Regions from separate parts of the Streptosporangium lutulentum genome, predicted to be linked through region 3. Evidence: riboswitches for the same ligand, from Rfam matches in the RefSeq annotation. Region 3 holds a riboswitch; each other region holds the start of a gene.
The links. Region 3 has a riboswitch for cobalamin ahead of J2853_RS04290 (ribonucleoside-diphosphate reductase subunit alpha). Riboswitches for the same ligand answer to the same signal wherever they lie in the genome.
Positions count from the first base shown of each region.

Region 1: linked by a shared signal. The riboswitch ahead of J2853_RS10070 (ABC transporter substrate-binding protein) and the one ahead of J2853_RS04290 (ribonucleoside-diphosphate reductase subunit alpha) in region 3 are both predicted to bind cobalamin.
Region 2: linked by a shared signal. The riboswitch ahead of cobN (cobaltochelatase subunit CobN) and the one ahead of J2853_RS04290 (ribonucleoside-diphosphate reductase subunit alpha) in region 3 are both predicted to bind cobalamin.
Region 4: linked by a shared signal. The riboswitch ahead of J2853_RS17980 (CbtB domain-containing protein) and the one ahead of J2853_RS04290 (ribonucleoside-diphosphate reductase subunit alpha) in region 3 are both predicted to bind cobalamin.

Region 1 covers NZ_JAUSQU010000001.1:2,367,160-2,374,880, reverse strand. Annotated here, with positions in the region: gene J2853_RS10095 (small ribosomal subunit Rsm22 family protein) at 1-36, opposite strand, end outside; gene J2853_RS10090 (MFS transporter) at 52-1,245, opposite strand; gene J2853_RS10085 ((2Fe-2S)-binding protein) at 1,552-2,262, opposite strand; gene J2853_RS10080 (ABC transporter ATP-binding protein) at 2,259-3,095, opposite strand; gene J2853_RS10075 (FecCD family ABC transporter permease) at 3,092-4,165, opposite strand; gene J2853_RS10070 (ABC transporter substrate-binding protein) at 4,171-5,175, opposite strand; cobalamin riboswitch at 5,501-5,692, opposite strand; gene J2853_RS10065 (alpha/beta fold hydrolase) at 5,785-6,735, shown strand; gene J2853_RS10060 (serine hydrolase domain-containing protein) at 6,880-7,721, opposite strand, start outside.
Region 2 covers NZ_JAUSQU010000001.1:3,249,693-3,257,413, forward strand. Annotated here, with positions in the region: gene cobN (cobaltochelatase subunit CobN) at 1-2,021, opposite strand, end outside; cobalamin riboswitch at 2,233-2,417, opposite strand; gene cobG (precorrin-3B synthase) at 2,446-3,762, shown strand; gene J2853_RS14640 (precorrin-8X methylmutase) at 3,759-4,385, shown strand; gene J2853_RS14645 (precorrin-2 C(20)-methyltransferase) at 4,382-5,908, shown strand; gene J2853_RS14650 (cobalt-precorrin-6A reductase) at 5,920-6,684, opposite strand; gene J2853_RS14655 (cobalt-precorrin-5B (C(1))-methyltransferase) at 6,840-7,721, shown strand, end outside.
Region 3 covers NZ_JAUSQU010000001.1:999,664-1,007,384, forward strand. Annotated here, with positions in the region: gene J2853_RS04275 (hypothetical protein) at 101-376, shown strand; gene glmS (glutamine--fructose-6-phosphate transaminase (isomerizing)) at 388-2,208, shown strand; gene J2853_RS04285 (Bug family tripartite tricarboxylate transporter substrate binding protein) at 2,393-3,415, shown strand; cobalamin riboswitch at 3,421-3,622, shown strand; gene J2853_RS04290 (ribonucleoside-diphosphate reductase subunit alpha) at 3,746-5,962, shown strand; gene J2853_RS04295 (ribonucleotide-diphosphate reductase subunit beta) at 5,993-6,988, shown strand; gene J2853_RS04300 (mechanosensitive ion channel family protein) at 7,043-7,721, shown strand, end outside.
Region 4 covers NZ_JAUSQU010000001.1:4,010,506-4,018,226, forward strand. Annotated here, with positions in the region: gene J2853_RS17965 (putative cobaltochelatase) at 1-2,094, opposite strand, end outside; gene J2853_RS17970 (histidine phosphatase family protein) at 2,091-2,654, opposite strand; gene J2853_RS17975 (CbtA family protein) at 2,651-3,400, opposite strand; gene J2853_RS17980 (CbtB domain-containing protein) at 3,408-3,602, opposite strand; adenosylcobalamin (AdoCbl) riboswitch at 3,646-3,739, opposite strand; gene dop (depupylase/deamidase Dop) at 3,863-5,377, opposite strand; gene J2853_RS17990 (acyltransferase family protein) at 5,464-6,609, opposite strand; gene arc (proteasome ATPase) at 6,791-7,721, opposite strand, start outside.

The DNA of each region.
Region 1 (7,721 bases), 1.4 Mb from region 3:
GAGGGCATGCCCGAGCTCGGCGGGAAGAGTGATCATTGATTTCCCCGGGGCTCAGGCGGCGCGCAGCGGTCGCCAGGCGACCACGGTGACGGCGGTCATGGCGGCGGCGGCCGCCCAGAACGGCGTGGTGATCGTTACGGCTTGGGCGATCAGGCCACCGAGCAGTGAGCCGGCTGCGGCGCCGCCCACCTGGATGAGTGCGTAGACGCTGCCGACCCGGCCGCGAAGTTCGTCCGGCACCGCCTGCTGGAACCGGGTGGCCGCGATGATCCCCCAGTTCACGCTGTGGACGCCGAAAACGATCAGAATCCCAGCCGCGACCAGCGGCTCGGTTGTGAACGCGAGAACGGCATGCGTGAAGATCTCGACGATCAGGCCGCCACGGAGCAGCGTCTTGGACCCGAATCTTTCTCTCAGCCTCGAAGCGAGAAGGCTGCCCACCAGCCCACCGACCCCGAAGGTGGTGAGCAGGAGGCCGTAGCCGACCTCGCTCAGCCCCAGCCTCTGCTGTGCGTAGAGCGCGAAGACCGCGAACGCGGCACAGAAGGCCACGTTGGCCACGCCCATGGTCACCGCGAGCGTGCGCAGCAGCCGATGCCGCCACAACCAGCGGATCCCGGCGGCGATGTCCTCGCGCACACCGCCGCCGCTTGTCGACCTGGCCGGAGGGACTCGGACGGCCGAGGTCAGTGCCGCCGCGACGAGGAAGGTCAACGCGTCGGCCGCGAACGGCAGGGCCGCGCCGACGGCGAACAGCCAGCCGCCCAGAGGCTTGGCCAGGATTTGATTACCCAGGATACCGGTGGCCGCCATCCGGGAGTTGGCTCTGATCAGCTGTTCAGGTGTGACGGTGACGGGCACCAGCGCGGAGAAGGCCGTGTCGGCGAGGGTCTCACCGACGCCGAGCAGGAAGAACACGAGGTAGATGAGCGGAACGGAAGCGGTCGAGGTGGCGACCGCGGCGGCCAGGACGGCCAGGGCCAGCCCCCGCAGGACGTTGACGGCGATGACCAGGCGGCGGCGGTCGAGCCGGTCCACGTAGACGCCGCTGATCAGGGCGATGATCAGCCAGGGCAGTTGCTGGGCGAAGACGGCTCCGGCGACGAGCACCGGCTCGCTGGTGAGCGAGGCGACGAGCAGCGGTCCTGCTGCCATGGTGACGCCGTCACCGAGGTTGGACACCGCCGAGGCGGTCCACAGCTTGGAGAAGTCCGCGCCGAGCCGCGCGGACTTGAGGGCACGCAAAATAGAGCTCCTCAGCAAAGGAAACGGTCATGAGATCGGAGACCGCTTCGAAGCGAGGAGCGTCGACCTGCTGCTTAGCGGGCGCGCCCTCGCGTCGAAACGGGGATCGTGACCTTGCCCTGCTGCATCGGTACCTCCGGAGCGCGACCAATATCACGCAAAGGCTAACCCACTTCCTCTGGGCCTACTCGGCTCCGCCCTGAACCGACGATCACATGTCTGGCTGTCGAGGCGCCCGGCGTGCTCGAAGCCGCCCCGGGGGCACACCGACCATGATCATCGTTGAGGTGAGCCGCCAGACCTCTCTCATGTGATGTTTCGTTCCAGTGAGCAGTCCGCGCATTTCTCGCCGCCCGGTACGCGGTAGTACAGGCAGCAGCTTCGCCGCCGAAATCCCAGATCCGGCCCGGTGAACTCACCTGTACCGCGTAGGTCTCCGGTGCCGAGCAGGCCTGCGGCGAGCTGGGTGAGAGTCCCGCGCAGGTCGGGACGGGCCCGCAGGACGGCACGTGCCGCTTCGGCCAGGGCGGACGCGGCGTTGCCGTGCAGGAGCCGCGCGGCGACCTTGACCCGCAGCCCGGCGGACAGCGGCGCCAGGTGATCGTCCATGACCAGGCGGTAGACGACTCGCGTCAGGGTGTCGTCGCAGGGCACCTGCCATCCACGGGGCACGGGCAACCGCAGCGCGGGCCCGTCCGTCCGTTGCCGGAGGTCGCCGAGGTCGGGGATGACGCCGTGCAGGGTGACGCAGCCCAGCACGACGGACCACAGCCGGGCGGCATGACCGAGTTGGACGATGGAGGCGGCTATCCGCAGCTCGTGCGTGCCGTAGCGGGCCGCGCGGGCGGCCACCAGGTGCGGGAGTCCCTCCACGTAGGCGTCCGTGACGGGCCGCCACGCGCCACCGGCCTCGCCGACGTCGACTCCGACGTCGAGGGAGAAGAACGACCCCAAGCCGGCGATGTCGGCCAGGACCGCGGCGACGGACTCGGGCGGGACGGGCCGCAGGCGGGTCATGCCGAGGTCACCCCGTCCTCCTCCGAACGGCGGCGCGTGTCGGCCAGGCTGTCCGGCACCACGCTGATCTGCGGGACTCCGGTACGGGGGTGACGATCCACCTCGGCGTCCACGCGGTAGACCTCGGCGAGCAGGGAGGCGGTGAGCACCTGGGCGGGCGGGCCCGCCGCGACCAGACGGCCGGTGTCCAGGACGCAGATCCGGTCGCAGAACGCCGCCGCCAGGTTGAGGTCGTGCAGCGCGACGACGGCGGTCACCCCGAGCCGCCGGACCAGCTGAAGGGTGTCGAGCTGATGGCGCAGGTCGAGGTGGTTGGTCGGCTCGTCCAGCACCATCGTCCCGGTCCGCTGCGCCAGCGCGCGGGCGATCAGGGCGCGCTGCTTCTCTCCCCCGGACAACCTGTCGAACGGGGCCCGGGCGAGGCCGGCGATGTCCAGATCCTCCAGTGCGCTCATGATGATGTGCCGGTCGCCGGTGTCATCCCCTTGGAACATCCGCTTGTAGGGAGTGCGGCCCATGGCCACCACGTCGTACACGGTCAGCTCGAACTCGCCGGGTGCCTCCTGCAGGACGGCGGCCAGTCGCCGAGCCAGCCACTTGCCGGTCATGCCCCAGACGTCCTCACCGTCCAGCAGCACCCGCCCCGAGGTCGGGCGCAGCGCCCGGTAGAACGTGCGCAGCAGGGTGGACTTGCCTGCCCCGTTGGGTCCGACGAGCGCGACGACCTCGCCGGGGACGACGTGCAGCGAGACGTCCCGCACCAGGGCCCGGCCCGCGATGACGACGCTGACCCCTTCGACCCGCAGCGCCGCGGGTTCGCCCACCGGGGTCATCGGGCCGCCTTACGCCGCATCAGCCACAGAAAGAAGGGACCCCCGACCAGGGCGGTCAGGATGCCGATCGGGATCTCCTCCGGGGCGGTCACGCTGCGCGCGGCGAGGTCGGCGGCGATCAGGAAGGCCGCGCCCAGCAGGGCGACCGCCGGCAGTGCGCGCCGGTGGTCGGCGCCGACCAGCAGACGCACCACGTGCGGCATCATCAGCCCCACGAACCCGATCGAGCCGCTGACGGCGACGATCGCGCCGATCATCAGGGCGATGAGCACGAACAGCGCGGCGCGGAAGCGGTGAACGTTCAGGCCCAGGGCCGCGGCCGCCTCCTCCCCCGCCAGCAGCAGGTTGAGCGGGCGGGACACACCCAGCAGCACCGCGGTGCCGGCAAGGACCGCCCCGGCGGGGATCCACAGCAGGTCCCAGGTGGTGCCGGCCAGGCCGCCCAGCATCCAGCGCAGCGCCGATTCGGCTTTGCGCGGGTCGCCGGAGGTGATGATGAGGTAGCTGGCGACGGCCGAGAGCACCTCGCCCGTGGCGACCCCGGACAGCACCAGCCGCATGGTGGTCATCCGCCCTTTGGCACTGGCCAGGAAGTAGACCAGCAGCAGTGCCGCCAAAGCGCCGCCGAAGGCGGCCAGGGGCAGGGAGAAGGCGCCGAGCAGCGAGACGTTGAGCACCATGACGAGCACGGCGCCGACGGTCGCCCCCGATGACACCCCGAGCAGCATCGGGTCGGCCAGCGGGTTGCGCACCAGGGCTTGCAGGGCCATCCCGCACACCGACAAGCCCGCGCCGACGACGCCGCACAGCAGGACCCGGGGAACCCGGACGTCCATCACGATCGTCTCCCTGACCGGCGTCCAGGTGGGCTCGACCAGCGCGGGAAAGATCCGGTGCAGCAGGATGCCCCACACCTCGCCGAACGGCAGGCGGACCGAGCCGATCGCGATCCCGGCCGTGGCGGTCACCACCACGGCGATGCCGAGCAGCGTCAAGACCAGCGCGTACGGCACGCGTGCCCGACCGGCGGCGGCCTCGGTCGTGGTCGCCGCCGGCCGGGATTCGGCGATCTCGATCACGCGAAGCGGTCCGCGTGCAGCTGGCGGGCCAGCGATTCCACGCCGGCGGGCACCCGCACGCCCAGCACCGTGGACGACAGCGGCAGCACCGCGAAACGCTGGTTTTTGATCGCGGGCACGTCCTTGAGCGCGGGATTGGAGAGCAGGAACCTCTTCTTGTCCTCCGCGGACTCGTCGCCGTAGTCGTAGATGACGATCACCTCGGGCGCCCGCTCGGCCACCTGCTCGAACGAGACGTCCCCGAAGGCCTTGGGAAGGTCGGCGAACAGGTTCGTCCCGCCCGCCAGTTCGATCATCTCGTTGCCGATGCCGGCGCCTCCCGCGGTGAAGGCCGTCTTGTCGCCGCTGTCGTAGACGAACACCTTGACCGGGTCGATTCCGCCGATCTTCTCCTTGACGCGATCCAGCACTCCGCGCATCGCGGCGATCTGCCGCTCGGCGCGATCGGCCACGCCGAAGATCTTCCCGATCGTCCGGATCTCCTCCTCGACCTGGACCATGGTCACCGGGCCGGTCGGGCAGCCTTCGATGTTGACGTGGGAGTCGATTCCGGCCTCGGCCAGGACGGCACGGCCACGTCCCTCCTTCTCGTCGAAGGCGCTGTTGAACCCGCCGTACACGAAGTCGGGTTCGACCGACAGCAGCGACTCGTAGGAGGGGTACTCCTTGGCGAGCACCTTGATCGCCCGGTAGACGGTTTCGTACTCGGGCAGGATCCGGTCGTCGAGATAGGCCGTCGCGACCATCGACTTCTCCAGCCCGAGGGCGAGCATGACCTCGGTGGCGTGCTGGTTGAGCGTCACCGCCCGCTGCGGCGGCCGCCGGTAGGTGGTGCTCACCCCGCAGTTGACCACGGTGACGGGGAAGCCCGCGACAGGCGGGTTCGCGGCCGAGGGACCGCGCTCTGTGGTGGCCCCGGTGGCTCCGGTGTTCCCGCAGCCGGTCATCAGCAGGGCCGACACGAGGAGCAGGAGGAGCGGGCGCGCGCGCCGGGCCGTCATGGCCGGATCCTTTCGCTCACGAGCGGCACCCGAGGAGCGCGGTGGGATGAAGAAGCAGAGGACGGCTCGACCGCCGGGATTCCGAGCGGCGCAGGGGGGACGGAGCGTACTCGGGTGTCGTTGGACCCGTAGAGGGCGACGGACACCGCTTCGCCCCGTGAGCGGGGAAAACCCATTGATGGTCTCCTGAAAACGGGCCGCGGCCGCCATTCCTCGACAGCGACCGCGGCGGGCGAGGAGCCGGATCGCCAGAGGAGTCCCGTACGGCGGGCAGCCCGAAACCCGGCATGCCGCGCACCGTCCTCTCTTGGGGAGATCCGCCCCATATCGTGAGGAGGCGACCGCGTGAGTCTCCTGGCTCTCGGGTCGATGCTCGTCCCGGCCTTCCCACCCGCACGCGGGCAGTGGCTTGTTCGGGATCCGCTCGCCGATCACAGTGGCGGGACCGCACCGGATTCACACCGGATTCCTCGTTCCGCCGTCGCCTTCACCGACCATGGTCGCACACCCACCATCAGAGACAAAGACGGCGTTTACGTGACGGAATGCGTCCGACCATGTCATCACGGCCTCACGTTTGGGGTGATCGGACGAGGGAAGCCGCGCCGGATGTTCGACGACTTCGCTTTCGACCACATCGACGTCGGGCCGGTGACGCTGCGCGTGCGCCACGGCGGCTCAGGTCCGGCGGTGGTGCTCCTGCATGGCCATCCGCACACTCACGCGACCTGGCACAAGGTGGCTCCCGCGCTCGCCGAGCACTTCACCGTCGTCTGCCCCGACCTACGCGGCTACGGCCGCTCGACCGTTCCAGCGGATGAGCCGGAGCACGCACAGATGTCGAAGCGCGCGATGGCGGACGACGTCGTGGCTCTCATGCACGCTTTGGGCCATCACGAGTTCGCGGTCGTCGGGCACGATCGCGGGTCGTACGTCGCCTTCCGGTTGACGATGGACCATCCGGAGTCGGTGCGGGCTTTCGTGAACATCGGCGGCCCCCCGATCGGCGAGGTGCTCGATCGCGCCGGGGAGACCTTCGCGCGACTGTGGTGGCACTGGTTCTTCCTCGGGCAGACGAAGAACCCGGCGGAACGTGTGATCAATCAAGATCCGGACGCGTGGTACGCCGACAGGTCCGACCGCGTGGCGGACGAGGCGCTGGAGGACTACCGCGCCGCGCGACGCGACCCCCAGACCGTCCACGCCATGTGCGAGGACTACCGCGCGGGACTCACCGTGGATCGGCGCGACGACGCCGCCGACAAGGCCGCAGGAAAGAAGATCGCCTGTCCGGTGCTCGTGGTCTGGGGCAGGCACGACGACCTGCCGGAACTGTACGACGGCGACCCGGTCGCTCCCTGGCGGACCTGGGCGACCGATGTCAGGGGATGCGAGATGGACGCGGGACACAGCGTGCAGGAGGACAATCCCGAAGCGCTCCTGGACGTGCTCGTGCCTTTCCTGATGTCACACCGGGGAGATCCCTTTCCCCACGCCCGGCCGCCGGATGGCGAGCGTCCAGAGCGCGGGGAGCGGGTCGGGGAGCGCCGTCGCGTTTGACGACGGCGGGGTCGAGCCCGAGCCGGCTGAAGAGGTGGCCCAGGGCGGCGAGTCGGGCTTCAACTCGGTCCAGGGCGGTGAGATGGGCTTCGACCCGGTCGCCGCATCACGGCGGAGATCGGGTCGAAGCGGTGCGGGGCGGCTCTATGCGATCTTGGGTGCGGCGCGCATGGCGGCGTAACAGCACCGGGTGCCGTCGGCGAGCGTGGCGAACACCACGGGCAGGGCGTCCACGCCGAAGGCCGAGCCGGTCGCGGCGAAGACGGTGTCGGTGACCGGGATCAGGACGGCCTCCAGCGGCGGGGACAGGTCCTTCATCCCGTCGACGAACTCGTACCGCAGGTGCGCGGTGCCGTCCTCGTCCTGGGTGATGGTGATCTCGACGCCTTCGCGACGGTAGGTGCCCAGGTAGGGGGTGACGTCCACGGCGGGCGGCTCGGCGGGCGGGCCGAAGGCCTCGGGCATGGTCACACCGGCCAGTTCGGCGAGGAGTTCCCGGAACAGCGCATCGTACAGTTCGCGGGTCCCGCCGCCGTTGGCGAGCAGCACGACGGCCACGTCCGCGTGCGGCACGACGCGCAGGTAGCCGTGCTGGCTCACCGACGACCCGTCGTGGCCGTAGCCGGCGACGCCGTCCCAGTCGTAGAGGCTCCAGCCCAGCCCCCAGCCGTCGGCGCTGACGGTCCACTTGTCGGGGCTGTCGACCTCGCGGCGCTGCATCGCCGCGACCGAACCGGCCGACAGCACGCGGGTGCCGTCCGGAGCGAGGCCGCCGGCCAGGTGCATCCGGGCCAGCCGAACGACGTCGGCGGCGGTGGTCAGGACCCGGCCGTAGGGGCCGGCCGAACGCGGCATCATGTCCCAGGCCGGGGCCGGGTCTGGGTCGGCTCCGGGCTCGCCCAGGTGCCCCATCGCCACCCGGAACCGCAGCGCCTCCTCGGGCAGCGTCATCGAGTGCTCCAGCCCCAGCGGGACCAGCAGCCGGT
Region 2 (7,721 bases), 2.3 Mb from region 3:
TCGATCCGCGTCTCGCCCTCGGGGGCGAGGCCCAGCACGTGCAGGCCGTCGCGGATCTGGACGTCCTTGACCTCGCACAGCCAGCCGTCGACGTGCAGCAGGAAGTCGTCGAACTCCGCGTCGTGCGGGCGGTCGGCGAGACCCAGGTCGTGGTCGAGTTTGGCGGCCTGGATGAGGGTCCAGATCTGGGCGCGGATCGCCGGGAGCTTCGCCGGGTCCATCGCCGCGATGGAGGCGTGCTCGTCGAGGAGCTGCTCCAGCCGGGCCATGTCGCCGTAGGTGTCGGCGCGGGCCATCGGCGGGACGAGGTGGTCCACCAGGGTGGCGTGGGCGCGCCGCTTGGCCTGGGTGCCCTCGCCGGGGTCGTTGACCAGGAACGGATAGATCAGCGGCAGGTCGCCGAGCGCGGCGTCGGGGCCGCAGGAGGCGGACATCCCGTTGGACTTGCCGGGCAGCCACTCCAGGTTGCCGTGCTTGCCCACGTGGACCACGGCGTGGGCGCCGAAGCCGTCGGCCAGCCAGCGGTAGGCGGCCAGGTAGTGGTGGCTGGGCGGCAGGTCGGGGTCGTGGTAGATCGCGATGGGGTTCTCGCCGAACCCGCGCGGGGGCTGCACCATGACCACGACGTTGCCGGCGCGCAGCGCGGCCAGCACGATCTCACCCTCCGGGTCCTGTGACCTGTCCACGAACAGCTCGCCGGGCGCCGGGCCCCAGTGCTCCTCCATCCGGGTACGCAGGTCTTCGGGCAGGGTGGCGTACCACTCGGCGTAGCGGCTCGCCGCGATGCGCACCGGGTTGCCCGCGAGCTGCTCCTCGGTGAGCCAGTCCGCGTCCTGCCCGCCCGCGGCGATCAGCGCGTGGATCAGCGCGTCGCCGTCCTGCTCGGTCACGCCCGGCAGTTCGCCCTCGGCGCCGATGTCGTAGCCACGTTCGCGCAGCACGGCCAGCAGCCGCACCAGGCTGGCGGGGGTGTCCAGGCCGACGGCGTTGCCGATCCGGGAGTGCTTGGTGGGGTAGGCCGACAGCATCAGCACGAGCTTCCGCTCCCCGGCGGGGACGTGCCGCAGTACGGCGTGCCGCACCGCGATGCCCGCCACGCGTGAGGCCCGTTCGGGGTCGGCCACGTAGACGGTCAGCCCGTCCTCGTCGATCTCCTTGAAGGAGAACGGCACCGTGATGATCCGCCCGTCGAACTCGGGGATCGCGACCTGGGTGGCCGCGTCCAGCGGCGACAGGCCGTCGTCGCTGTCGGTCCAGGACGCCCGGCTGCCGGTCAGGCAGAGTCCCTGCAGGATGGGCACGTCCAGGTCGGCGAGCGCGCCGACGTCCCAGGACTCGTCGTCCCCGCCGGCCGACGCGGTCGCCGGCCGGGTCCCGCCCGCGGCGAGCACGGTCACCACCAGGGCGTCCACCGTGCGCAGCGCCTCCAGCAGGCCGGGCTCGGCGGTGCGCAGGGAGGCGCAGTAGACGGGCAGCGCCCGGCCGCCCGCGTCCTCGATCGCCGCGCAGAGGGCCTCGACGAAGGCGGTGTTGCCGGCGACGTGGTGGGCCCGGTAGTAGAGCACCCCGACGACCGGCCCGTCCTGGCGACGGCTCTCGCGCTCCAGCACGCCCCAGCTCGGGGTGGGGGCGGGCGCGGCGAACCCGTGCCCGGTGAGCAGCAGGGTGTCGGACAGGAACCGGTGGAGTTCGACGAGGTTGGCGGGCCCGCCGTGGGCCAGGTAGGCGTGCGCCTCCGCGCAGACCCCGCCGGGCACGGTGGACAGCTCCATCAGCTCGGCGTCGGGCGCCCGCTCGCCGCCGAGCACGACGACGGGCCGGGGCCCGGCGAGCAGGGCGTCCAGTCCCTCCTCCCAGGCCCGGCGCCCGCCCAGCAGGCGGACCACCACCGCGTCGACGCCCTCCAGCAGGGGCGGGAGGTCCTCGGCGGAGAGCCGGGCGGGGTTGCCCAGCCGGTAGTCGGCGCCGCTCGCGCGGGCGCTGAGCAGGTCGGTGTCGGAGGTCGAAAGCAGGAGGATCACGCGCCACACTCCAGGGAAAGCGGGACGGTACGGCCCGGGGATGCCACAGGGTGGCGGAACGGCGAGAACGGGGCGGTACGCCCAGGGGATGCCACAGGGTGGCGGAACGGCGAAGGCGGGACGGTACGGCTCAGGGGTGCCACGAAGTGGCGGGGGAACGGCGAAAAGCGCACAGGGCTTCCTCCCTCGGGGTCCTCGCCCCGGGTCGTCGTCGGCTACGACGGCTGGAGTCTCCTGGCTCCCGGATCGGTGCTCACCCCGGCCTTCCCGTCCGTCGTCGGACAGTGACCTGGGTGGGGTTCGCTCCCCGGTTACAGTGGCGGGACCGCGCCGGACTCACACCGGCTTCCTCCCTTTTGCCATCGCAATGATGACACTACGGCAGTCCCCTTCCTTGCAAGAAACTGGCGTTAACATCCTGAGCGTGGTCATTGCACACTTTTCCGGACGATCGCGACTTGACGCATGTCCCGGGGCGCTCCAGGTGCACGCCGCCGCCGACGGCGGCCTGGCGCGCGTCCGCGTTCCCGGAGGCCGGTTGACGACCTCCCAGCTGCGGGAACTCGCCGGAGCCGCCTCCACGTACGGCAGCGGTGTCATCGAGCTGACCTCCCGGGCCAACGTCCAGGTGCGCGGCCTGGGCGAGGGAGGTGGATTCGCGGCCCGCATGGCGGCCGCGGGCCTGCTGCCCTCGGCCACCCACGAGCGGATCCGCAACGTCCTCGCCTCCCCCCTGACCGGTCTCGACGGCGGCGGGATCACCGACGTCGGCCCGCTGATCTCCGAGCTGGACCGGCACCTGTGCGCCCGGCCCGCCCTCGCCGCCCTTCCCGGACGGTTCATGTTCGCGCTCGACGACGGCCGCGGCGACGTGGCCGGGCTCGGCGCCGACGCCACGATCCTGCCGACCGGCCCCGACGAGGCCGCGGTGGTCCTCGCGGGCGTCGACGGCGGCCTGCGCGTCCTGCTGGACGCGGCGGTGCGGGCCCTGCTCACCGCCGCCGAGGAGTTCCTCGCGGAACTGGCCGCCCAGCAGATCACCGCCTGGCGGATCGGCGAGCTGGAGGACGGCCCCGCACGGGTCGCCGCCCGGATGCGCGCCCGCTCCGGCGAGTACCCGCCGCTCCCCGGCCATGACCCCGCACGGGCCGCCGGGACCGCCGCGTCCGCCGCCCCCCTGCGGCTTCGCCCCGTCGGGCTCGGGCCGGTGGGCGTCGTCGAACGACCGCGCGCGTCCGCCGACCGGCGGGTCGCCCTCGGGGTCGCGGTGCCGCTGGGACGGCTGACCTCCGCCCAGGCCGAACTGCTCGCCGGCCTGGCGTCCTGCGGAGAGCTGCGGCTCACCCCGTGGCGGGGCATGGTCCTGCCCCGGCTGGACCGGAAGGAGGTCGCCGGGACGGCCGCCCGGCTGGCGGAGGCCGGTCTGGTCACCGACCCCGCCTCACCGTGGATCGGCGTCACCGCCTGCACCGGCCGTCCCGGCTGCGCCAAGTCGCTGGCGGACGTGCGGGCCGACGCGACCCTCGCCATCACCTCGGTACGGAACGAACCGGCTGATTCCGGTACGCTCCCCGTGCACTGGGCGGGCTGCGAGAGGCGCTGCGGTCGCCCCAGGGGACGAGTCGCGGACGTGGTCGCCACCGGCGACGGGTACCGCCTGGACCTGGACGGCCGGAGCCTAGCCTGTGCGGACATCGAAGAGACCGCGGCCGCGATGACGGCCGCCAGAGGGGAACTGTGATCGACTACGTCCGTGACGGCGCCGAGATCTACCGCCGTTCCTTCGCCACCATCCGCGCCGAGGCGGACCTGAGCGGCATGCCCGCGGACGTCGCCCAGGTGGCGGTCCGCATGATCCACTCCTGCGGGATGGTCGACCTGGTCACCGACCTCGGATGGTCTCCAGGTGTCGTGGCGTCGGCGCGCGAGGCCCTGCGGGCGGGCGCCCCGGTGCTGTGCGACGCGACGATGGTCTCCTCGGGGGTGACCCGGCGCCGCCTTCCCGCCGACAACGAGGTGATCTGCACGCTGGGCGACCTCCGCGTGCCGGAACTCGCCGAACGGCTGGGCACCACCCGCAGCGCGGCCGCCATGGAGCTGTGGCGGGAGCGGCTGGAGGGCTCCGTGGTCGCGATCGGCAACGCGCCCACCGCGCTGTTCCGGCTGCTGGAGATGGTCGAGGAGGGCGCCGGGCGACCGGCCGCCGTCCTCGGGATACCGGTCGGCTTCATCGGCGCCGCCGAGTCCAAACAGGCCCTCGCGGAACACGGGGCCGGCCTGGAGTACCTGGTCGTGCACGGCCGCCGGGGCGGAAGTGCGATGACCGCCGCCGCGGTCAACGCGATAGCGAGCGAGGACGAATGAGCGACATGCTGACCGGACGGCTCTGGGGTGTGGGACTCGGCCCCGGGGATCCCGAACTGGTGACCGTCAAGGCCGCCCGCCTCATCGGCGAGGCGGACGTGATCGCGTTCCACAGCGCCCGGCACGGCCGGAGCATCGCCCGGTCGGTGGCCGCGCCGTACCTGCGGGACGGCCAGATCGAGGAAGCCCTCATCTACCCCCTCACCACCGAGACCACCGACCACCCCGGCGGCTACCAGGGGGCCATCGACGACTTCTACGCCGCCTGCGCGGTGCGGCTGGCGGCCCATCTGGACGCCGGGCGCGACGTGGTGGTGCTGTGCGAGGGCGACCCGCTCTTCTACGGCTCCTACATGCACATGCACAAGCGCCTGTCGCACCGCTACACCACCGAGGTGGTCCCCGGCGTGACCTCGGTGAGCGGCGCCTCCGCGGTCCTCGGGCGCCCGCTGGTCGAACGGGACGAGATCCTGACCGTGCTGCCCGGAACGCTCCCGGCCGAGGTCCTCGCCGAGCGCCTGGCCGCCACCGACTCGGCGGCGGTGCTCAAACTCGGCCGGACGTTCACCAAGGTCCGCGACGCGCTGGCCGAGGCCGGGCGCCTCGACGAGGCCTGGTACGTGGAGCGCGCCACCACCGGCGGGCAGCGCCTGGCCCCGCTCGCCGAGGTGGACCCGGACAGCGTGCCGTACTTCTCGCTGGCCCTGATCCCGAGCCCGGCCAACGCGGCGCCGGCCGCGGCCGCGCGGGAGAGCGAGACCTCGGCCGCCGGGACCTCGGGCGAGGTCGTCGTGGTCGGGCTCGGCCCGGCCGGACGGCCGTGGCTGACGCCCGAGGCGCAGGAGGCGCTGGCCGCCGCCGACGAGCTCATCGGGTACGGCCCCTACCTCGACCGGGTGCCGCCCAACCCGCGCCAGCTCCGCCATCCCACCGACAACCGGGTGGAGGCCGAACGGGCCGCGCACGCGCTGGAGCTGGCCCTCGCCGGATCCCGGGTGGCGGTGGTCTCCTCGGGTGATCCCGGGGTGTTCGCCATGGCCAGCGCGGTGCTGGAGGTGGCGTGCGAGCCACGGTTCGCCGACGTCCGGGTGCGGGTGCTGCCTGGCCTGACCGCGGCGCACGCGGTGGCGAGCCGGGCGGGGGCGCCCCTGGGTCACGACTACTGCGTGCTGTCGCTGTCGGACCTGCTCAAGCCCTGGGAGGTCGTCGCCGAGCGGATCAGCGCCGCGGCGAAGGCGGACCTGGTCCTGGCGATCTACAACCCGGCCTCCAAGAGCCGCACCTGGCAGGTGGCCGCCGCGCGGGACCTGCTGCTGGAGCATCGCGCGCCGGAGACCCCCGTCGTGATCGGCCGCGACGTCGGCGGAGCGGGGGAACGCCTGACCTTCACCACGCTCGGCGAGCTCGATCCCGCCGTGGTCGACATGCGCTGCCTGCTGATCGTGGGGTCCTCCACCACCCGCGTGGCCGAGCGGGGCGACGGCGGCCGGGTGGTGTTCACCCCCCGCCGCTACCCGGCGTGAACACCTCCCCGCTACCCGGCGTGAACGTCTCCGGCGCCCGCCACGGTCTCCAGCCAGGCGACCGCGTCCTCGACCGTCTCCACCGCGGTGACCCCGCCGGGCGGGGGCGGGCGCCGTACGATCACGACCGGAAGCCCGAGCTCGCGGGCGGCGAGCAGCTTGGCCGTGGTCATCTCGCCGCCGCTGTCCTTGGTGACCAGCATGTCCACCCGGTGCTCGCGCATGAGGGCCAGCTCCCCCTCCACCGTGAACGGGCCGCGGCTGAGCAGCACCTCCAGGCGGCGCGGGAGGGGCGGCTGCGGCGGGTCCACCGAACGGGCCAGGAACCACAGGCCGTCGAGGCCCGCGAAGACCGGCAGGCTGCGGCGGCCGGTGCTCAGGAACACCCGTTCCCCCAGCTCGGGCAGCGACTCGGCGGCGGCGGCGAGCGAGGGCACCCAGCGCCAGTCGTCACCGGGACCCTCCTGCCAGCCGGGGCGCCGCAGGATCAGCAGCGGCACGCCCGCCCTGCCCGTCGCCTCGACCGCCGAGGCGGTCATCCGCGCGGCGAACGGGTGCGTGGCGTCCACGACGACGTCGATCCGGCGCTCGGCCAGCCAGGCCACCAGCCCCTCGGGGCCGCCGAACCCCCCCTCGTGCACCTCCCCCACCGGCAGCTTCGGATTGCGCACCCGGCCCGCCAGAGAGGACACCAGATGTGTCCCGGCACGCCCGGCGAGCGCCGCGGCCAGCCGCCTGGCCTCGTCCGTGCCGCCCAGCACCAGGATGTTCAGCACACCGTCCCCTTTTCCATGTCGACCGCGTATCTTCCACCGCGGGACCTCGCCCCGCGGTCTCCTTCGCCACGAGACGTCGCGACGTGTCCCCCGCCGCGCCCTCCGCGCCCTCCGTCACAGGACCTCGCCCCGCCATGCCGACCGATCCTCGCACCATGAGCGCGCCCCTGCGCCACGGGTGGACCACCGGCGCCTGCGCGACCGCGGCCACCGCCGCCGCCTACACCGCGCTGCTGAGCGGCGAGTTCCCCGACCCGGTGGAGATCACGCTGCCCAAGGGGCAGCGCCCCGCGTTCGCGCTGGCCAGGGAGGAGCTGGCGGAGGGCCGGGCCATGGCGGCGGTGGTCAAGGACGCCGGCGACGACCCCGACGTGACGCACGGCGCGCTGATCTCCGCGACGGTACGGCACGGCGCCCCCGGCACCGGGACGGTGTTCGTGGCGGGCCCGGGAGTCGGCACCGTCACCAAGCCCGGACTCCCCCTGGACGTGGGCGAACCGGCCATCAACCCGGTGCCCCGGCGGATGATGCGCGAGCACGTCGCCGAGGTGGCCGCCCGGCACGGGGGCAGCGGCGACGTGGTCGTGGAGATCTCGGTGGAGCACGGCGAGGAGCTGGCCCTGCGCACCTGGAACCCCCGCCTGGGCATCCTGGGCGGGCTGTCGATCCTCGGCACGACCGGCGTCGTCGTGCCGTACTCGTGCTCGGCCTGGATCGACAGTATCCGGCGCGGCATCGACGTGGCCAGGGCCGCGGGCTACACCCATGTCGCCGGATGCACGGGAAGCACGTCGGAGAAGGTCGCCGCCGAGCTGTACGGGCTGCCGGACGACGCCCTGCTGGACATGGGCGACTTCGCGGGAGCCGTGCTGAAATACCTGCGCAGGCACCCCGTCCCCCGGCTGACCGTCGCCGGGGGCGTCGGCAAGCTCTCCAAGCTCGCCGACGGTCACCTCGACCTTCACTCCGGGCGCTCGCAGGTCAACCCCGGCATGCTCGCCGAGATCGCCCGCTCGGCGGGAGGCTCTCCGGGCCTG
Region 3 (7,721 bases):
TCACTGATGAGAGGAGGCCTGAGACAATACGGCGGTTTCTTGCCCGAAATCGGGCAGGAAACTTGGTAGGTGGCCAAGGTGATGCGTAGGGTCCTGCTCTGTGTCCACGACATGGCATCCGCATGAGGATCTGATCACCCACCTGGCCCGGACGAGCGCGCTCGGCCCCGGGGAGGCGGCGCGGGTCGTCGCGGACGTGCTGGCTTACTTCTCCGAACCTGCCGAGGAGTTCGTCCGGAGACGTCACGCGGAGCTCAAGGCAAAAGGGCTGATCAACGAAGAGATCTTCCCTCGGGTGGCCATCGAGCTGACGGCTCGCCGTGTCGCGGCACCCGAACTCTCCCTGCGCCAACTGCGCCGGATCGTCTACGGGTAAGGAGCGGCTAGATGTGCGGAATCGTGGCTTATGTAGGGGCGAAGGATGCGGCGCCGATTCTGCTGGAGGGGCTGCAGCGCCTTGAATACCGGGGCTACGACTCGGCCGGCGTGGTGGTCTCCAACAAGGGCCTGAAGATGCGCAAGGTCAAGGGGCGGGTGGCCGACCTGGCGGCCGTCGTGCCCGCGCGGTTCAAGGGCGGCCTGGGCATCGGCCACACCCGCTGGGCCACCCACGGCGCGCCCAGCGACGTCAACGCCCACCCGCATCTGTCCACCGACGAGCGCATCGCCGTCGTGCACAACGGCATCATCGAGAACGCCGACGAACTGCGCGCCAAGCTTGAGGCCGACGGCGCGGTCTTCCTGTCGGAGACCGACACCGAGGTGCTGTCGCACCTGATCGCCCGTACCGTCCAGGACGTCGACTCGCTGGAGGAGGCGGTCCGGACGGCGCTCAAGCGGGTCGTCGGCACCTACGGCATCGCGGTGATCGACGCGCAGCGGCCCGGCGAGGTGGTCGTGGCCCGCAACGGCAGCCCGATCGTGCTGGGCATCGGCGAGAAGGAGATGTTCGCCGCCTCCGACGTGGCCGCGCTCGTCCGCTACACCCGCCAGGTGGTCCACCTGGAGGACGGCGAGATCGCCGTGCTCAAGGCCGACGGGTTCCACACCTTCGCCAGCGACGCGCGGGAGACGGCCAAGCAGCCGCTGACCGTCGACTGGGAGGACGGCCACTACGACACCGGGGGCTACGAGCACTACCTCCTCAAGGAGATCTCCGAGCAGCCCGACACCGTCGCCAGGACGCTGCGCGGGCGTCTCGACGACCGCTTCCACATCGCGCACCTCGGCGGCCTCAACATGGACGCGCGGGAGACCCGGTCCTTCCGCCGCGTGAAGATCATCGGCTGTGGTTCGGCCTACTACTCGGGCCAGATCGGCGCGCAGCTCATCGAGGAGCTGGCGCGGATCCCGGCCGACGCCGAACCGGCCAGCGAGTTCCGCTACCGCAGCCCGGTCGTGGAGGCCGACACCCTCTACGTGGCGATCAGCCAGTCGGGGGAGACCTACGACACCCTCGCCGCCGTCCAGGAGCTCAAGCGCAAGGGCGGGCGGGTGCTCGGCATCGTCAACACCGTCGGCAGCGCCATCGCCCGGGAGTGCGACGGAGGCGTCTACCTGCACGCGGGTCCCGAGGTCTCGGTGGCGAGCACGAAGGCGTTCACCTCGACCGCCGTGGCCTTCGCCCTGCTCGCGCTGCACCTGGGCCGCGTTCGCGACCTGTCCCCGGCCGACGGCCGGCGCGTCTGCGAGGGCCTGCGCAGGCTGCCCGACCAGATCAAGGAGATCCTCACGCTGGAGTCCCAGATCAGGGAGCTGGCGGAGAAGTACGCCACCTCGCCGAGCATGATGTTCGTGGGCCGGGTCCGGGGTTATCCGGTGGCCCGCGAGGGCGCGCAGAAGCTCAAGGAGATCTCCTACGTGCACGCCGAGGCCTACCCGGCCAGCGAGCTCAAGCACGGCCCGCTGGCGTTGATCGGCCCTGACATGCCGACCGTCGCGATCGTCCCCGACGACGAGCTGCTGGACAAGAACCTCACCACACTGGGTGAGATCCGCGCGCGCGGCGGGCGGGTGCTCATGGTCGGGCACCGTACGGCCGACACCAAGCTGGCCGACGACTGCATCGTGGTGCCCAAGAACGAGACCGAGCTGGACCCGATCCTGCTGTCGATCCCGCTCCAGCTCTTCGCCTACCACGCCGCCGTCGCCCTGGGCCGGGACGTGGACAAGCCGCGCAACCTGGCCAAGAGCGTCACGGTGGAGTGACCTGGGCGCCGACCTTCCCGGAGCCTCCGGGACTTGGCCTTCCCGGCCCCTTCCCCGGGCTCCCCGCCGCGTGTTCACCGCGCCGGGGAGCCCCTCCCGGCCGAGACGACACCCCCCAACATGTGACAGAGAGTGACATGAGAGTAACCTGAAGTATAGGGGGATCTTGGGGGAAGGGCCGCTTATGCGCCGTCGGGGGTTTTTTGCGTTCGCCGCGGGGATCATGGTCGCCGCGGGGTGCGGTTCGACGAGGAACTCCGGCGCGTCCACGGTCGGCAGGCTGTCCATCATCGCGCCCACGGCCCACGGGCAGGGCTGGGATCTGGCCGCCCGCACGCTGGCCGCCGTCATGATCGACGCGAAGCTGGCGAGGACCGTCGGAGTGAGCAACCATCCGGGCGGTCTGGACGCCGCCACGATGAACACGTTCGCCGCCGACCACGGCCCGTTCATGAGTGAAGGCAAGCTGCTCCTCACGGGGATGCCGATGGTGGCCGGGGCGGAGATCACGAACGCCCCCTCCGTGGTGGACTCCACCACCCCCCTCGCCCGCCTGATCGGCGACTGGGCGGCCCTGGTCGTCCCCGCGAACTCCCCCCTGCGCACCTTCGAGGACTTCGTCGAGGTGCTCCGCCGCGATCCGGCGGGGCTGGTGGTGGGCGGCCGGTTCACGGGAGGTTCCGACCACGTGCTCTACGGCATGATCGGCAAGTGTCTCGGGGTGGACGCCCGGCTGCTGGAATACAGCGGGTATCCCGGTTGGGCCGAGTCGGTCGAGGCACTCAACGACGGCCGGGTGGCCGCGCTCCTGGGGTCGGCCCGCTCCTTCAAGGAGGAGATCGCCGCGCGCCGCCTGCGACCCCTGGTGGTCTCCTCCGGCCAGCGGATCGACGGGATCGACGCGCCGACGCTCCTGGAGCTGGAAGTCCGGCTGGAGTACAGCGACTGGTGCGGCCTGCTCGGCCCCCGGGGCATGCGCCCCGAGGACAGGGACGAGGCCGTCGCCCTGTGCGACAGGCTGGACGACACGCCGCGCTGGCAGGAGGTGTGCGCGGCCAACGGCTGGAACCGGGTGTATCTGAGCGGCGAGGATTTCCGCCAGTGGCTCGTCACCGAGACCGGACGCACCCGCGGGGTTCTCTACGACCTGGGGCTGCTCAGGTCCTCAAGCACAAGGTGTAGGGGTGGTTGCGTCAAGCGCCACTAGATGTAGGATCCTCACTCGTTGCTGGTTCGCCCTTCCGGGGGCGAGGCAAGAGGGAACCCGGTGAGACTCCGGGGCTGCCCCGCAGCGGTGAACGGGAACGACAACCGTCATGAGAGCACTGGGCGCACCTTGCCTGGGAAGCGACGGTCGGTAGGCGTGAGCAAGGCGCCCGTGAGTCCGAAAACCTGCCGGCGACCATGAAAACTGTCCAGGGCCTCGAGGGAGGGCTCGCGGAACGAGGCGGTCCGGCATGCCCGGAACCGCTCTCAGACGCGTGCGCCCTTCCGGCGGGAGCCAACGGGGGAATTACGAGCACGCGAGGGGTAAAACGTGACACAGACCTTGGTCGACGCCACCAAGGAGACCGGGAACGACCAGGTCGACCGCCGGTTGGCGATCGACGAGGCCGCCGCCCGGGTGATCACTGATCCGGCGAACTCCAAGATCGCCGCCGGGATGCTGGCCGAGCTGATCGCCGACGAGGCCGCCGGGCACGGGGTCCGGACCTTCTCCGAGTCCATCGCCGCGACGCACGCGGCCGGGCTCATCCAGGACGAGCTGGCCCGGTTCGTGGCCGCCAACGCCACGGCGCTGGACGCGCTGGTCGCACCGGACGCCGACGGGCGCTTCGAGTACTTCGGGCTGCGCACGGTGTACGACCGCTACCTGCTGCGCCACCCGGAGACCCGCAAGGTCCTGGAGCGGCCCCAGCACTTCTTCCTCCGGGTGGCCTGCGGCCTGTCGGAGACCGTCGACGAGGCCGCCGAGCTGTACGCGCTCATGACGACCCTGTCCTACCTGCCGAGCTCGCCCACGCTGTTCAACTCCGGCTCGCGCAGGCCCCAGCTCTCCTCCTGCTTCCTGCTCGACTCTCCCCGGGACGACCTGGAGGCCATCTACGAGCGCTACGGGCAGGTCGCGCGACTGTCCAAGTACGCCGGGGGGATCGGGATCGCCTGGACGCGGGTCCGCTCGCGCGGCTCGCTGATCCGGGGCACCAACGGTCACTCCAACGGCATCGTGCCGTGGCTGCGCACGCTGGACTCCAGCGTCGCCGCGGTCAACCAGGGCGGTCGTCGCAAGGGCGCGGCCTGCGTCTACCTGGAGTCCTGGCACGCCGACGTCGAGGAGTTCCTCGAACTGCGGGACAGCACCGGCGAGGAGGCCCGCCGTACGCACAACCTGAACCTGGCGAACTGGATCCCCGACGAGTTCATGCGCAGGGTCGAGGCCGACGGCGTCTGGTCGCTGTTCGACCCCAAGGAGGTCCCGCACCTCACCGACCTGTACGGCGCCGCGTTCGAGGAGGCCTACCGGGCCGCCGAGGCCGAGGGCCGGTTCGTCAAGCAGATCCCGGCCCGCTCGCTGTACGGCCGGATGATGCGCACTCTCGCCCAGACGGGCAACGGCTGGATGACCTTCAAGGACGCGGCCAACCGGACCTCCAACCAGACGGCCCGCCCCGAGAACGTCATCCACCTCTCGAACCTCTGCACCGAGATCCTCGAGGTCACCAACGACGCCGAGACCGCCGTCTGCAACCTCGGCTCGATCAACCTCGCCGCCCACCTCACCGGCGAGGGAGTCGACTGGGTACGGCTGCGCGCGACCGTCCGCACCGCCGTGCGGTTCCTGGACCGGACCATCGACCTGGGCTTCTACCCGACGCCCGAGGCGAGGACGGCCAACGAGAAGTGGCGCCCGATCGGGCTGGGCGTGATGGGCCTGGCCGACGTGCTGTTCGCGCTGCGGCTGCCGTTCGACTCGCCGCAGGCGCTGGAGCTGTCCACCCGGATCTCCGAGGAGATCGCCCTCGCCGCCTACGGCACGTCCGCGGACCTGGCCGTCGAGCGGGGCCGCCACCCCTCCTACGACGAGACCAGGGCCGCCGGCGGCGTGCTCCACCCCGACCACTACGACGCCGCGCGATCGGCGGAGTGGACGGCGATCAGGGAGAGGATCGCGACGACCGGCCTGCGCAACTCGCTGATGATCGCGATCGCGCCCACCGCCACCATCGCCTCCATCGCGGGCTGCTACGAGTGCATCGAGCCCCAGGTCTCCAACGTCTTCAAGCGCGAGACCCTGTCGGGGGAGTTCCTCCAGGTCAACCGCTACCTGGTCCGCGACCTGCAGGCCCGCGGCCTGTGGACCCCGCAGATCCGTGACGCGATCAAGCGTGCCGACGGCTCCGTCCAGGACATCCCCGAGATCCCCGCCGACCTCAAGGTGCTCTACCGGACCGCCTGGGAGCTGCCGCAGAAGGCGCTGATCGACCTGGCCGCCGCGCGCACGCCGTACATCGACCAGTCGCAGTCGCTGAACCTCTTCATGGCCACGCCGACCATCGGCAAGCTCTCCTCGATGTACGCCTACGCATGGAAGTCCGGTCTCAAGACCACCTACTACCTGCGCTCGCGCCCGGCCACCCGGATCTCGCAGGCCACCGTGCAGGCGCCCGCGGCCCAGGCGGCGCAGACCGTGCTCGACCCCGAGGCCGTCGCGTGCTCCCTGGAGAACCCCGAGTACTGCGACGCCTGCCAGTAGGCATTTTTTTTCAGGAAAGGCTTTGCCCTGATGTTGCTCGACCCTGGAATGGACCTCACGCTGCGGCCCATGCGGTACCCGGAGTTCTACGAGCGCTACCGGGCCGCGATCCGCAACACCTGGACCGTGGAGGAGGTGGACCTCACCTCCGACCTGGCCGACCTGGCCAGGATGACGCCCGAGGAACGTCACCTGATCAACCGCCTCGTCGCGTTCTTCGCGACCGGTGACTCGATCGTGGCCAACAACCTCGTGCTGAACCTCTACCAGCACGTCAACGCCCCCGAGGCGCGCCTGTATCTCAGCAGGCAGCTGTTCGAGGAGGCCGTGCACGTCCAGTTCTACCTGACCCTCCTGGACACCTACCTGCCCGATCATGAGGAGCGGGTCCAGGCCTTCTCCGCGATCGAGCACATCCCCTCGATCCGGAACAAGGCCGAGTTCTGCTTCCGGTGGATCGACTCGCTCGGCGACCTGACCCGGCTGGAGACGCGGGAGGACCGGCGGGCGTTCCTGCTCAACCTGATCTGCTTCGCCGCGTGCATCGAGGGCCTGTTCTTCTACGGCGCCTTCGCCTACGTCTACTGGTTCCGGTCCAGGGGTCTGCTCAACGGCCTGGCCACCGGGACCAACTGGGTCTTCCGCGACGAGTCCATGCACATGGAGTTCGCCTTCAGCGTGGTGGAGACCGTGAGGGCGGAGGAGCCGGAGCTGTTCGACGACAAGCTCGGCGAGCAGGTCACGCGGATGATCGAGGAGGCGGTGGCGGCCGAGCTCGCCTTCGCGGCCGATCTCTGCGGCGACGGGCTGTTCGGGATGAGCGTGGACCAGATGCGCCAGTATCTGGAATACGTCGCCGACCAGCGGCTGGTCCGGCTCCAGATGCCCGTCCGGTACGGCACGGCCAACCCGTTCGCGTTTATGGAGCTTCAGGATGTGCAGGAATTGGCTAACTTTTTCGAGCGGCGGGTCTCGGCCTACCAGGTGGCGGTCGAGGGGAGTGTTTCCTTCGACGAGTCCTTCTGATTACCTGGTGAGTCTGGCCCGTCAGGGGTAGAGACGACGAGGGGGACGCCGTCAGTGTCCAGCTGGATCTATTTGCTCACGTCCGTGCTGTTCGCCGTGGTGATCGTGGAGCTGCTGAGGCGGGCGTTACGGTGGCGGCTGATCGGTGAGAAGTGGGTCCTCGCCGCGCCGCTCGTGCGGCGCTGCACCTGGCCGGCGTTCATGACGGCGGCGGTGGTGACCGCCTACGCGGTCTACGAGCCGGGCATGGCCGACGACTCGATCAGCCCGCTGATCCAGCGGCTGCTCAGCCTGGCCATGATCGGCGGCGTCTCCTGGCTGGTGATCCAGGCCGCCTTCGCGGTCACCGACGTGGTGCTGGACCGGCTGGTCGCCGTCGAGGGGGAGGGCAACCGGCGGGCTCGCCGGATCCGCACCCAGATCACCCTGGTCCGCCGGGTGGCCTCGGCGGTGATCATCGTGGTGGCGCTGGGCGCGATGCTCTTCACCTTCCCCCAGGTACGCGCGCTCGGCGCCGGACTGCTGGCCTCCGCCGGCATCGCCGGCGTGGTCGTCGGTATCGCCGCCCAGTCCACCCTGGGCAACCTGCTCGCCGGGCTGCAGCTGGCCTTCAGCGACGCGCTCCGCCTGGACGACGTGGTCGTGATCCAGGAGCAGTGGGGCCGGATCGAGGAGCTCAGCCTCACCTACGTGGTCGTGCGGTTGTGGGACGAGCGCCGCCTGGTGCTGCCGG
Region 4 (7,721 bases), 3.0 Mb from region 3:
CTCGGCCCCCATCCGCCCGGCCAGGGCTCGGGCGAGGCCCAGGCGGACGTGCCCGCCCTCGCAGTCGACCACCACGCTCGTGACCCCGGCCAGGAGTCCCGCCGCGCGATGCGACTCCTCCACGGTGCCCGAGGTGGCCCGCCCGTCGGTGACCAGGACCACCAGCGGGCGCCTGGCCGGGTCGCGCAGGCGTTCGACCCTCAGCACCTCGGCGGCGCGCAGCAGCCCGGCGGCCAGGGGGGTACGGCCTCCGACGGGCAGCTCGCGCAGGCGGGCCGCGCCGGTCTCGACCGAGGAGGTGGGCGGCAGGACGAGGTCGGCGCGGGTGCCCCGGAAGGTGATGAGCCCGACCTTGTCGCGGCGCTGGTAGGCGTCGAGCAGCAGTCCCATCACGGCGGTCTTGACGGCGCGCATGCGCTGCCTGGCCGCCATGGACCCGCTGGCGTCGACGACGAACAGGACCAGGTTTCCCTCGCGGCCCTCGCGGACGGCCTCCCTGAGGTCTCCGCGCCGCAGGAGCAGGCCCGCGCCGCTCCTGCCGCGTTCGAGCTGGTACGGCGCGGCGGCGCCGACGGTCGCCCGCAGGTGCAGGGAGCCCGGGCGCCCCTGGGGAACGCGGGCGCCGGTGGTCCGGCCGAGGGGTGTCATGGCCCTGGACCGCCGTCCCGGAGCCCCCGAGCCGACCCCCGGGACCGTGAACAGCCTGGTCCTCGCCGCGGGGTCGGCGTCGAAGGTCTGCTCGCGGCCTCCGGGACCGGCCTCCGGCCCGGGGCCGGCGGAGGGCTGGGCGCCGGAGGGCGGGGTGGTGGGGGGCGGGGCGCCCGGCGCTCCGGGGTCCGGGGCTGCGGGTCCCGGGACGTCCGGGGTCGCGGAGGCGGTGGAGTCGGTGGAGTCGGTGGAGTCGGTGGAGTCGGCGCCGCCGCCCGAACCGTCCGGCCCCTGATCGTCGGGGCCCGCGCCGCCCGGACCCTCCGGACCCGGGTCGTCCGGATCCGGGTCCTCGGGGCCCACGGCGGCCGGGTCGTCGGGAATCCGGTTCAGGAGGTCCTCCAGCTTGGACTCGTCCAGGCCGGGGGCGTCGAAGGGGTCACGGCGCCGGCGGTGCGGAAGGGCGAGCCTGGCGGCCTCGCGCACGTCGTCGGCGGTGACGACGGTACGGCCCTGCCAGGCGGCGTGGGCGATCGCCGCACTCGCGGTGACCAGGTCGGCGCGGAGCCCGTCCACCTCGAACGCCGCGCAGACCGTGGCGATCTGCAACAGCGCGGAGTCGGGCAGCACCACCCGGGGCAGCCGGGCCCGGGCCTCGGCGATCCGCCTCGCCAGGTCCTGCTCCTCGCCGGCCCACTTCTGGGCGAAGGCGTCGGGGTCGGCCTCGAACGCCAGGCGCCGCCGTACCACCTCCGCCCGCTCCGGCGCCTCCCGCGACGCCCGGACCTCCACGGTCAGCCCGAAACGGTCCAGGAGTTGCGGCCGGAGCTCCCCCTCTTCGGGGTTCATGGTGCCCACCAGCAGGAACCGGGCCGCGTGCCGTACCGACACGCCTTCGCGCTCGACGTAGCACGTGCCCAGCGCGGCGGCGTCCAGCAGCAGGTCGACCAGGTGGTCGTGGAGCAGGTTGACCTCGTCCACGTAGAGGACGCCCCGGTGGGCGCCCGCCAGGAGGCCGGGTTCGAAGGACTTCACGCCCTCGGTGAGCGCCCGTTCGATGTCGAGGGAGCCGACCAGGCGGTCCTCGGAGGCGCCGACCGGCAGCTCCACCAGGCGGGCGGGCCGCACGGTACCGGCCGCGGAACCCGCGGGCGGCTCGGCGTGCGCCCGGGCCTCGTGCGGCCCGTCGGGGCAGCCGGGGTCCGGGGTCGCGGGGTCGCAGGAGAAGCGGCAGCCGCTCACCACCTCGACGGGGGGCAGCAGCGCGGCCAGCGCCCGCACGATCGTGGACTTGGCCGTGCCCTTCTCCCCTCTGACCAGCACCCCGCCGGAGCGGGGGGACACGGCGTTGAGGATCAGCGCGAGCTTCAGGTCCTCCGATCCCACGATCGCGGTGAAGGGATAACGGGACTCACGCACCTTCGAGATCTCCTTGCCTTTTGTCATGGGGTGTAGCTCAGCTGCCAGCGCCCGCCCCGGCCGGTGAGCGCGACGCGGGCCAGCGGCGCGACGTCGATCCGCCAGAACGCCGCGGCGGGCGCCCCGAGGGCGTGGACGACCGCGGCGCGGATGACCGGGGGGTGGGTGATCGCGACGAGCCTGCCGGGGGCGCGGCCGGCGAGCCAGCCCGCCACCCTGCCGAGGAGGCCGGCGATCGACTCTCCCCCGTGGGGCGCCGCGGCGGGGTCGCCGAGCCAGGAGGCGAGAGCCTCGGGTTCGGCGGCCTCGACCTCGCCGAGCGTCCGGCCGCTCCAGCGACCATAGTCGCAGTCGGCGAGCAGCGGGTCGGGGTCGGCCCGCAGGCCGAGCGCCGCGGCGGTCTGGACGCAGCGCACCTCGGCGGGGCAGGCCGCCGAGCCGCGGCCGAACTCCCGCGCCAGGCCGGTGGCCCGGCGCAGGCCGCGTTCGTCGAGCGGTTCGTCACCCGGGAACGCGGCCCGTGCCGTCGCCGAGGTGGAGGCGTGACAGACGAACAGCAAGCGGGTGACCCCCGAGGGGGTCGTCACCCCGTGCTGCGCCCGCGCGCGGCGAAGGCGAACAGCGCGCCGATGCCGGTCCAGAACACCGCCTGGGTGCCGATGGACGCGATCCGGAAGTTCCACAGGAGATCGGCGGGGAAGCCCGCGGGCACCTCGTTGATCTCCGGAAGGAGGATCAAGGCCACGGCCACGGGGATCAGCACCGAAGCCCCCGCCGACAGCCAGCGCAGCCAGGGCTCACGCTGTGCGGCGTACCGGTAGGCGGCGGCGCCCGCGGCGACGGCGAGGATCCCGATGAGCACCGCGACCAGGTAGAGCACGGTGCGCTGGTTGATCGTCTCGGGATCACCGACCGCAGGTGGGTTGGCGGGATATTTCAGGAAAGGGATGAGGACGATGGCGCCGAAGGCGGCGGCCGCGAGGGTCACCGCGAGCACCGGTTCGGAGCGGGGCCCGGCCCGGCCGCGCAGGAACGCGTAGACGAGGGCGAACAGCCCCCCGACGGCCAGTCCGTACAGGGCCAGGGCGAGGAAGAGCCCGAAGCGCTGCCCGTCCCTGCTGACCAGTGCCTCGTCCTCGTCGTGGGAGTGGGCCGCGGGTTCGGCGGCCTCGTGGGAGTGGGATCCGGCCGCCGGGGCGGCGGCCGAGGCCGCCTCCTCGATCGCGATGGCCTGGTCGATGCGCGGCTCGCCCACGGCGTAGGCGAAGGCTGCCGCGAACAGCCCGGCGAGCAGTCCGGCGAGTAGTCCCCGGACGATGAGTTTGGTGATCACATGCGGCTCAGTGACACGGGACGCCGAGCAGATGGCGCCCGTCGTGCATGAGCTCGTGCAGGTAGTTCCCGGCCTGCGAGACCGCTCCCTGGTCGAACGTGACCAGGTAGGCGAGCAGCAGCAGCACCGGTACGGCGAGCAGCCACCAGGTGAGTGAGGACAACGGGATGGGCTTGGCGTGCGGAGCCGAGATCTGGCTCACGGCCACCTCCTTCGGGATTGACGCGTCCCTTTTTCGTAGGTCGGTGGCGGTCGAGTGACCTGGCTTCCGGCACTGACGTGCCGGTTACAGTGGCGCGACCGCACCGGTATTTCACCGGATTTCCCTCGCACCGCCACAAATCCCCCGGAACGTACCCCGGTTACCTATCCCCCGTCAATCCAGACATCAAGACCATCCGGACATGACGGTGCGGGGAGGCGATCCCATCGGGACCGCCTCCCCGCACGATCGGAGGATCACTACTCGCCGGTGAGGGCCGTCACCAGCTCCGCGGCGGTCCGGCAGCGGTCGAACAGCTCACCCACGTGGGCCTTGGTGCCGCGCAGCGGCTCCAGGGTCGGAACGCGCTGCAGCGACTCGCGGCCGGGGATGTCGAAGATCACCGAGTCCCAGGAGGCGGCGGCGACCGACTCGCTGTACTGGCTCAGGCAACGCCCCCGGAAGTAGGCGCGGGTGTCGCTGGGCGGGATCTCGATGGCCCGCTGGACCTCTTCCTCGGTGACCAGCCGCTGCATCCGGCCCCGGGCGACCAGCCGGTTGTACAGACCGCGGTCGGGCCGGATGTCGGAGTACTGGAGGTCGACGAGCTGCAGGCGCGAGTGGGACCAGGGAAGGTTGTCGCGGGTGCGGTAACCCTCCAGCAGTTCCAGCTTGGCGACCCAGTCCAGCTCCCTGGAGAGCTGCATCGGGTCCTCGGCCAGACGGGTGAGGACCGACTCCCAGCGGTCCAGGACGTCCTTGGTGGGCTCGTCCACGCCGTTGGCGCTGCGCTCCTCGGCATACTTGCGCGCCAGCTCCAGATACTCCATCTGGAGCTGTACGGCCGTCAGCCTGCGGCCGTCGCGCATCGGGATCTCGTATTTGAGCGTGGGGTCGTGGGAGACCGCCCGCAGGGCCTGGACCGGGTTGTCCACGGTGAGATCGCGGGTGAAGTAACCGTCCTCGATCATGGCGAGGACCAGCGCGGTGGATCCGAGCTTCAGGTAAGTAGAGATCTCCGACATGTTGGCGTCACCGATGATGACGTGCAGGCGGCGATACTTCTCCGGATCGGCGTGCGGCTCGTCGCGGGTGTTGATGATCGGCCGCTTGAGCGTGGTCTCCAGGCCCACCTCGACCTCGAAGAAGTCGGCGCGCTGGCTGATCTGGAAGCCCTCGCTGCGTGAGTCCTGGCCGATGCCGACCTTGCCCGCGCCGGTGACGACCTGCCGGGAGACGAAGAACGGCGTCAGGTGCCTGACGATGTCGGCGAACGGCGTGGCCCGCCGCATCAGGTAGTTCTCGTGGCAACCGTAGGAGGCGCCCTTGTTGTCGGTGTTGTTCTTGTAAAGCTGGATCGGGGCGTTGGCCGGCACCGCCGAGGCGCGGACCGCCGCGTCGTGCATGACCCGCTCCCCCGCCTTGTCCCAGATCACCGCGGCTCGCGGGTTGGTGCACTCGGGAGTGGAGTATTCGGGATGGGCATGGTCCACATAAAGCCGGGCGCCGTTGGTCAGGATCACGTTGGCCAGGCCCAGATCCTCATCCGTGAGCTGGCTCTGGTCGGCCACCTCCCTGGCCAGGTCGAAACCTCGCGCGTCTCGCAGAGGATTCTCCTCCTCGAAGTCCCAGCGCGCGCGCCGCGCCCGGGCCGTCGAGGCGGCCAGGTAGGCGTTCACGACTTGGGAGGAGGTCACCATCGCGTTGGCCCCCGGCTGTCCGGGCACGGAGATGCCGTATTCGGTCTCGATGCCCATCACCCGCCGTACCGTCATGCGCACCCTCTGTTCATCCGGGACTGTTCTCTTCTCCGTATGTATTCCCGACCCTAGACCCTTCACTATGCCCGGTGGTCGGACAGTTATGGCACCGAGGCCTTTTCGCCCGCAACGAGGGGCCCCACGACGGGCGGAACGGGCGCCGGCGAGGGCCTTCCCCGCCGCCGGGCCTTCACGAACTCCTGGACGGGGCGTTCGGCCACCCGGTACACGAGGTAGGAGAAGGCCATCGCGGCCAGCACGGTGACCGCGGCGGTCAGCCAGGGCGGCAGCGTGTCCCGCAGGGCCGGAACGATCAGGACGGCGGCCGTGGCGTGGAAGAGGTAGAGGGGGTAGGTGAGCGCCCCCAGGACGGTCAGGCCCCGCCAGCGGAGCCGGCGCAGCCCGCCGAGCGCCACCATCGCCATGAGCACGTAGAAGCCGATCACGGTGGCGGCGACGGCCCAGCCGGGCACGGGCATCGCGGCGTAGCCGACCAGCTCGATCCGCCCCTCGACCCGGTCGAGCGCCGCGCTGACCGCCAGGCCCGCGCTGATCCCGGCGACGCACCACAGGATCAGCTTGGGCCCGTACCTGGTCATCAGGAAGAAGGCCATGCCGCCGACGAAGTACGCCGCGTACTTGGGCATCACCACGAGCTCGACCCACGCGTCGTCGCTGCCCGCGAAGAACCCCGCGGCCAGCAGCCAGACGCCCATGAAGATCAGGCAGCGGTTGAACGTCACCCCGGTGAGGATCAGGATCGAGATCAGCACGTAGAAGCGGAGCTCGACCCAGAGCGACCAGTAGACGCCGTTGGCGTCGTAGACGCCGAAGGCCCGCTGGAGGAGCGTGAGGTTGACCCCGTACTCCCCGAGGCTGAGCTTGGGGTCCAGGGCCGTGGCGGCGGTCAGGCCGTAGACGGCGGCGGTGGCGCCGACGCTGATCCAGTAGGCGGGGAAGATCCGCACCAGCCGGGAGAGGGCGAACGCGCCGAGGCCGCGGCCCCAGATGCTCATCAGGATGACGAAGCCACTGATCATGAAGAACAGCTCGACGCCGAGGATGCCGAGCCCGGACAGCGTGGAGATCGCGGGGAACAGCTTCGCCGGGCGATCCCCCCACACCGAGGCGAAGGCGATGAAGTAGTGGAAGGAGAGCACCGCCATGGCGGCGACGAAGCGCAGGAGGTCGAGTTCGGTGAGACGGCCGCTTCCCCCGGCCGCACCGCGAGGCCCCGCGCCTGTCACCTGGAGGCCGGGTCGAAGTGTTCACGCACGCCACTTGGACGGCATTTCGATCAGTTGGGTTCCCTGTGGCGCCAGTTCACTTCTGTGTACTTTCGTGACGGATGCGAAAAGGGAATCGACGCCATAAAACGCCGACGGCGCGGTCCCCTCCGTCGAGGGGACCGCGCCGCCGGCGCGCTTGCTAGAGGTATTGACCGGTGTTGGCCACCGTGTCGATGGAACGGCCGGCCTCGGTGCCCTGCTTGCCCGTCACGAGGGTGCGGATGTAGACGATCCGCTCGCCCTTCTTGCCGGAGATCCGGGCCCAGTCGTCGGGGTTGGTGGTGTTGGGCAGGTCCTCGTTCTCGGAGAACTCGTCCACGCAGGCCGCCAGCAGATGCTGGATCCGCAGGCCCTTCTGCCCGGTCTCGAGGAACTGCTTGATCGCCATCTTCTTGCCGCGGTCCACGATGTTCTGGATCATGGCGCCGGAGTTGAAGTCCTTGAAGTACAGGACCTCCTTGTCACCGTTGGCGTAGGTCACCTCGAGGAAGCGGTTCTCCTCGCTCTCGGTGTACATCCGCTCGACGACCCGCTGGATCATGCCCGCGATGGTCCCCTCACGGCTGTCGCCGTGTTCGGAGAGATCTTCGGGGTGGAGCGGGAGCTCCGAGATGAGGTACTTCGAGAAGATGTCCCTGGCCGCCTCGGCGTCCGGCCGCTCAATCTTGATCTTGACGTCCAGGCGGCCGGGCCGCAGGATCGCCGGGTCGATCATGTCCTCGCGGTTGGAGGCGCCGATGACGATGACGTTCTCCAGCCCCTCGACACCGTCGATCTCGCTCAGGAGCTGGGGGACGATGGTGTTCTCGACGTCGGAGGAGACGCCCGAGCCTCGGGTCCGGAAGATCGAGTCCATCTCGTCGAAGAACACGATCACCGGGGTGCCCTCGGAGGCCTTCTCCCGAGCCCGCTGGAAGACCAGGCGGATGTGCCGCTCGGTCTCACCGACGTACTTGTTGAGAAGCTCCGGACCCTTGATGTTGAGGAAGAAGCTCTTGCCGGACTGGCCGGTCTTCTCCGCGACCTGCTTGGCCAGGGAGTTGGCGACGGCCTTGGCGATGAGCGTCTTG